Regions from separate parts of the Streptomyces sp. NPDC001020 genome, predicted to be linked through region 3. Evidence: riboswitches for the same ligand, from Rfam matches in the RefSeq annotation. Region 3 holds a riboswitch; each other region holds the start of a gene.
What was found. A riboswitch is a leader RNA that binds a small molecule or an ion and turns the genes downstream of it on or off. The one in region 3 is predicted to bind thiamine pyrophosphate.
Positions count from the first base shown of each region.

Region 1: another riboswitch for thiamine pyrophosphate. It lies ahead of thiO (glycine oxidase ThiO); the one in region 3 lies ahead of thiD (bifunctional hydroxymethylpyrimidine kinase/phosphomethylpyrimidine kinase).
Region 2: another riboswitch for thiamine pyrophosphate. It lies ahead of thiO (glycine oxidase ThiO); the one in region 3 lies ahead of thiD (bifunctional hydroxymethylpyrimidine kinase/phosphomethylpyrimidine kinase).

Region 1 covers NZ_JBSFLQ010000059.1:10,677-12,932, forward strand. Annotated here, with positions in the region: gene thiO (glycine oxidase ThiO) at 1-1,067, opposite strand, end outside; TPP riboswitch at 1,065-1,177, opposite strand; gene ACWDEX_RS34285 (hypothetical protein) at 1,232-1,582, shown strand; partial or broken gene ACWDEX_RS34290 (FAD-dependent oxidoreductase) at 1,615-2,138, shown strand.
Region 2 covers NZ_JBSFLQ010000003.1:79,266-81,521, forward strand. Annotated here, with positions in the region: gene ACWDEX_RS03325 (NAD(P)/FAD-dependent oxidoreductase) at 1-886, opposite strand, end outside; TPP riboswitch at 1,054-1,167, shown strand; gene thiO (glycine oxidase ThiO) at 1,165-2,256, shown strand, end outside.
Region 3 covers NZ_JBSFLQ010000034.1:11,561-13,816, forward strand. Annotated here, with positions in the region: gene lexA (transcriptional repressor LexA) at 1-474, shown strand, start outside; gene thiD (bifunctional hydroxymethylpyrimidine kinase/phosphomethylpyrimidine kinase) at 529-1,332, opposite strand; TPP riboswitch at 1,324-1,417, opposite strand; gene bla (class A beta-lactamase) at 1,553-2,256, shown strand, end outside.

The sequences.
Region 1 (2,256 bases), on a different contig from region 3:
CCGGTGACCGGGGTCAGCAGCACCCCGTTGCGGTTGTGCCCGGTGGCCAGCAGCAGCCCGTCCAGGCCGGACGGGCCGAGCAGCGGCGCGTTGTCCGGGGAGCCGGGGCGCAGCCCGGCCCGGGTCTCGGTGAGGGGCAGCTCGGTGATGCCGGGCACCAGCTCGTGGGCGTCGCGCAGCAGCTCGTACACGCCGCCCGCGGTCACCGTCGTGTCCCAGCCCAGCTCCTCGCTGGTGGCGCCGACGACCAGCTCGCCGTTCTCCCGGGGCACCAGGTAGACCTGGCTGCCGCGCACCACGGCCCGCACGGTACGGCTGAGGAACGGCGCGTACCGGCGCGGCACGGTCAGCCGCAGCACCTGCCCCTTCACCGGCCGCACCGGAGGCAGCAGGTGCTCGGGCACGCCCGCGAGGCGCCCGCTCAGGCTCCCGCCCGCGAGCACCACCTGCCCCGCGGTGAGCGCGACGCCGTCCGTCGTGGTGACACCGGCGGCCCGGTCCCGTACGACGTCGAGCCGCTCGACCCACCACCGGTGGAGGACCACCCCGGCCCGCTCGCACGCGGCCACCAGGGCCGAGGCCAGCCGCCTCGGGTCGATCTGGTGGTCCCCGTCGACCCGCAGCCCGCCGCGCACACCGGGCGCGAGCATCGGCTCCAGGCGCCGGCACTCCCGCCCGGACAGCCACTGCGAGTCTAGTCCGGAGCGCTGCTGAAGAGCGTGCAGTTCGCGCAGGTGGGAGCGGTCGTGGGCGTCGAGCGCGACGGCCAGGGTGCCGCAGCGGCGATAGCCGAGGTCGTGACCGGTCAGCTCGGTCAGTTCGGCCGCGAAGTCCGGGTAGCGGCGCGCGGACTCCAGGTTCAGGGCGAGCAACGTCTCCTCGCCGTAGTGCAGTTCGGTGACCGCGGCCAGCATCCCCGCCGCGACCCGCGCGGCCCCGCCGCCGGGCTCGGGGTCCACCACGGCGGTGGCGAGCCCGCGTTGCGCGGCGCGCCAGGCCGTGACCAGGCCGATGATTCCGCCCCCGATGACGAGGACGTCGGACGTATCGGACGTACGAGACGACATGGGCGTCCAGCCCCTCCCTTCGCCGGCATGACCCGGATCAGGTTCGTACGGTCGGAGGCCGCCCAGCCTCCCTCTCAGCCCGGTGCGTCCGGGCTCCCGCGAGTGCTTGTACGGTGGCCACCCTAGCCCGCGAAGCGCCGCTCTTGTAAGGGAGGCCCCTGTCCATGGCCCGATCGCTCGACGGACTGACCCTCGCCCCTGTGGCGGATCAAGCCCCAGGTCAGGTCGGTACCCGCACGCGTTTCGCGTACCACGAGAAGGACGGCGAGATCTGGGCCGAGTACGCGGGCGGCGACGTCGTGCGCGGCCACCTGGTCGGCACCCGCGAGGGCGACCGGCTGGACTTCCGGTACGTGCAGCTCAAGCAGGACGGGACCACCTCCTCCGGGCACTGCGTGTCGACCGTCGTGGAGCTTCCGGACGGGCGGGTGCGGCTGGAGGAGACCTGGCGGTGGGAGTCGCAGGCGGGCACCGGGACGAGTGTTGTGGAACAGGTCACCCAGCACGCCCGATGACTGACGATTTGTCAGTTGTCCATGGTGAGCGCGTGAGCGAGCAGACAGCGCAAGAAGGCACCTCGCGCGGCGGCGCGGGGCAGGAGCGGCGCGTGGTCGTCGTCGGCGCGGGCATGGCCGGGGTGCAGACCGCCGTCGCCCTGCGGGAACAGGGCTTCACGGGCACCGTGACCCTCATCGGCGCCGAACCCCATCAGCCCTACGACCGGCCGCCGTGGTCCAAGGCCGTGCTGCTCGGCACGTCCGAGGGCTCCGCGTTCGACGTCGACTTCGACTCGCTCGACATCGAACTGCGGCTCGGTTGCGAGGCGCTGGGCGTGCGCCCCGCCGACCACGAGCTGGACACCGAGGCCGGGCCCGTCCCGTACGACGTCCTGGTCCTCGCCACCGGCGCCGAACCGATCCGGCTGCCCGGCACCGAGGGCGTGCCCGGCGTGCACCTGCTGCGCACCCTGGACACGCCGAGCGGCTGCGGCCCGTGCTCGCCCGGCAGCACGACATCGTGGTCGTCGGCGCCGGCTGGATCGGTGCCGACACCGCCGCGCGGGAGGCGGGCTGACCCGGATCGCGGTGGCGTACAAGGCGGCGTTGGTGGCCTTCCCGGTACGGGGGCCGCGGCACGCTCGTCGGCCTGGTGCAGCGCGGAGCGGATGATCGAGGTGACCTGATCCGGG
Region 2 (2,256 bases), on a different contig from region 3:
AGTGGTGGACCAGCAGGCGTTCCTCGTAACGCCCCGACGGGAAGGACGTGCAGTCCCCGACCGCGTACACGTCCGGCACCGACGTGCGCAGATACTCGTCCGCCAGGACCTCGCCGTGGTCGCCGAGCGCGACACCGGAACCGGCGAGCCACGCCGTGGCCGGACGCGCTCCGATACCCACGACCACCGCGCCCGCGGGCACCCGCGAGCCGTCGTCGAGCACCACGGCTCCCGTCTCGACGCGTTCCACGCGTGCGTGGGTGCGCAGATCCGTCCCGCTGTCCGCGTACCAGGCCGCCATCGGCGCGGCCACTTCCGCGGGCAGCGCCCCAGCGAGCGGCCGGTCCGCGGCCTCCACCACGGTCACCGCGCAGCCTGCCTCGCGTGCGGCGGTGGCGAACTCGGCGCCGATCCATCCCGCGCCCACCACCACGATGTCGTGCTGCTCGGCGAGGACCGGCCGCAGCCGCTCGGCGTCGTCCAACGTGCGCAGCAGATGCACACCGGGGACGCCTTCCGCGCCCGGCAGCCGGATCGGCTCCGCCCCCGTCGCGAGGACCAGGACGTCGTACGGGACAGGGCCCTCGGCGGTGTCCAGTTCGTGGTCGTCGGGACGCACGCCGAGCGCCTCGCAGCCCAGCCGGAGCTCGATGTCCAGGGCCTCGAAGTCGACGTCGAAGGCGGAGCCCTCGGCCTTGCCGAGCAGCACGGCCTTGGACAGCGGCGGCCTGTCGTACGGCTGGTGCGGCTCCGCGCCGATCAGCGTCACGCTGCCGGTGAACCCCTGTTCCCGCAGGGCGACCGCGGTCTGTACCCCGGCCATGCCCGCGCCCACGACGACGACGCGCCGTGCCGATCCGCCCCGTGCCTGCGTCTGCTCGCTCACCTGATCACCTTAGACAACTGACAACCCGTCAGTCAGGGGGCGTGCTGAGTGACCTGTTCCACAACACTCGCCCCCTGCGCACGTCCGCGGCTCCCCCGGTGGCCTGGGCCTCGTACGTGACGGGGGGGCGAAGGCCTGACCGTCGGTGGGTCTAGGGTGGCCACCGTACAAGCACTCGCGGGAGCCCGGACGCACCGGGCTGAGAGGGAGGCTGGGACGGCCTCCGACCGTACGAACCTGATCCGGGTCATGCCGGCGAAGGGAGGGGCTGGACGCCCATGTCGTCTCCACGTACATCCGACGTCCTCGTCGTCGGGGGCGGGATCATAGGCCTGGTGACGGCCTGGCGCGCCGCGCAACACGGATTCGCCACAGCCGTCGTGGACCCCGAGCCGGGCGGCGGGGCAGCCCTGGTGGCCGCCGGGATGCTCGCCGCCGTCAGCGAGCTGTCCCACGGCGAGCAGACCCTGCTCGGCCTCACTCTGGCGTCCGCGCGCCGCTATCCGGACTTCGCCGCGGAGCTGACCGAGGCCACCGGCCAGGACCTCGGCTACCGCAGGTGCGGCACGCTCACTGTCGCGCTCGACGCCGACGACCGCGCCCATCTGCGCGAGCTGCACGCCCTGCGGCAGCGGTCGGGCCTGGAGTCGGAGTGGCTGAACGGGCGCGAGTGCCGCCGCCTGGAGCCGATGCTCGCGCCGGGCGTGAGCGGGGGACTCAGGGCCGACGGCGATCACCAGATCGATCCGCGCCGTCTCGCCGGGGCCCTGGTGACGGCCTGCGAGCGTGCGGAAGTGGTCTTCCACCGGGTGTGGGCAGAGCGGCTGTCGGTGGCGCGGGAGCGGGCTGCCGGGGTCAGGACCGCCGACGGCGCCGACCTCGCCGCGGGACGGGTCGTCCTCGCCGCGGGCAGTCTCAGCGGGCGGCTCGCGGGAGTCCCGGACGATGTCCTGCCGCCCGTGCGCCCTGTGAAGGGCCAGGTACTGCGGCTGACCGTGCCGAAGCGGCAGGCGCCGTTCCTGAGCCGTACCGTGCGCGCCGTGGTCCGCGGCAGTCAGGTCTACCTGGTGCCGCGGGAGAGCGGTGAGCTGGTCGTCGGCGCGACCAGCGAGGAGCTGGGCTGGGACACCACGGTCACCGCGGGCGGCGTGTACGAGCTGCTGCGGGACGCGCACGAGCTGGTCCCCGGGATCACCGAGCTGCCGCTCACCGAGACCCGTGCGGGACTGCGGCCCGGCTCCCCCGACAACGCGCCGCTGCTCGGCCCGACGGAGCTGGAGGGTCTGCTGCTGGCCACCGGGCACCACCGCAACGGCGTCCTGCTCACCCCGATCACCGGCGATGTCCTGGCGCACGCCCTGACCACCGGC
Region 3 (2,256 bases):
GTCCTCGAGCGCAAGGGGATCCTGTACCGCGACCCCAACCGGCCGCGCGCCTACCAGGTGCGTCCTTCCTGGGCCCCCGATCTGGACGCAAGAGCCGAGCCTCCGGTGGAAGTGCCACTGGTGGGACGGATCGCCGCCGGCGCGCCCCTGCTCGCCGAGGAGATGGTCGAGGACGTCTATCCGCTGCCACGCCAACTGGTCGGTGAGGGCGATCTGTTCGCCCTCACCGTGTCCGGTGACAGCATGGTCGACGCGGCGATCTGTGACGGTGACATCGTCACGGTGCGCCGCCAGGACAGCGCAGACCACGGCGATATCGTCGCCGCGCTCCTCGACGACGAGGCCACCGTCAAGCAACTGCGCCGACGGGACGGGCAGGTGTGGCTCATGCCTCACAATCCGGCCTACGAGCCGATCCCCGGCGACCAGGCGCAGATCCTCGGCAAGGTCGTGAGCGTGCTGCGGCTGCTTTGAGTCGTGCAGGGTTCTCGTGGGCGGCGGTGCGTCGTGGCCTTCGCGCTCCTGGTCTCACCAGAGCGCGTGGAAGTGGTGGACCGGCCCGTGACCGTGCCCGACATGCAGCATGTCGGCGGCTCGCAGGGCGCCGGTCAGGTAGTCCTTGGCCTCCCGGGCGGCTGTGAGCCAGTCCGAACGGCGCGGCCGCAGCGCCGCGATCGCCGAGGACAGGGTGCAGCCGGTGCCGTGAGTGTGGCGGGTCGCGACCCGCGGCGCGGCGATCTCGACGGGGCCTTCGCCGGTGCTGAGTACGTCCACACAGGTGCCGTCGTCGAGATGGCCGCCTTTCAACAGCACTCGCCGGGCCCCGAGGGCGTGCAGCCGTCGTACCTGTTCGTGCATCTCCGCGACGCTGGTGGCCTGCCGGGCGCCCAGCAGGTCCGCGGCCTCGGGCAGGTTCGGCGTGATCAGGTCGGCACGGGGGACGAGTACGTCACGCAACGCGGCCACCGCGTCCGCTGCCAGCAGTCGGTCGCCACTCTTGGCCACCATGACCGGGTCGAGCACCACGTACGCAGGGGCGAACCGGTCCAGTGCCTCGGCCACGGCGTGGACGACCGACGCCTCGCCCAGCATGCCGATCTTCACCGCGTCCGCGGGGACGTCGGTCAGCAACGTGTCCAACTGGGTGCGGACGAAGGCCGCCGGCACCGTGAGTATCTCGCGCACGCCGGTGGTCGTCTGTGCGACCAACCCGGTGACCACCGCCATGCCGTAGCCGCCGAGGGCCGAGAAGGTCTTCAGATCGCCCTGGATTCCCGCGCCACCGCTGGGATCGGTGCCGGCGATCGACAGCACCTTGGGAACAGGAGTCATCGACGACGTCCCTTCGCTAGTCCGAACTAGATCAGGTTCAACGGGTGTGATCTCAGCCCGTGTTCGGGCACCCCGCGTCGCGCCCCACGGTAACAGAGCATCAGAGGTGGTCGATCGGCCGACCACGGAGCGGCTCTGGTCCGAGCGGCCGTCGATGTTGTGCGTAACTTCGCGCAGGTGATCGCGTTGAGTCCAGACAAGCGAAAGCAGGTGACGCCGCTTGTCCTTCGAACAGTCCGTCCCGTCCCGCCGCGCGCTACTGGTGGCCGCGGCTCTCCTGCCACTGGCGGGATGCGGCGCAGGTGACCGCTCGGCGTCCAGGGTGACCCCGATGGCGGGGCATCGCCCTTCCCCATCCCAGGATGATGGGCGGTTCGCGGCGCTCGAACGCAAGCACGGTGCCCGTCTGGGCGTGTACGCCCTGGCGACCGGAAGCGGCGCCACCGTCACCTACCGTGCCGACGAGCGTTTCGCGTTCTGCTCCACCTTCAAGACACTCGCCGCGGCGGCGGTCCTGCACCGAAACCCACTCAGCCACCTGGACAAGCACGTCACCTACACCAAGGCCGACGTCAACTCCATCTCGCCGATCACCAAGGACCACATCGCGACCGGCATGACCATCGGGCAACTGTGTGATGCCGCCATCCGATACAGCGACGGCACGGCTGCCAACCTCTTGGTGCGCGACATCGGCGGTCCGCCGCAGTTGACCGCCTTCCTGCGCGGACTCGGCGACACCCGCAGCCGGATGGACGGCTACGAGCCCGAGCTGAACAGACGCGGCCCGCGGGACCCGCGCGACACCACCACTCCCCGGGCGATCGCCGCCGACTACCACAGACTGGTGGTCGGCGACGCGCTGAGCGCGGACAGACGCGCCCAGCTCAAGGACTGGCTCGAACGCAACACCACCGGCGCCCG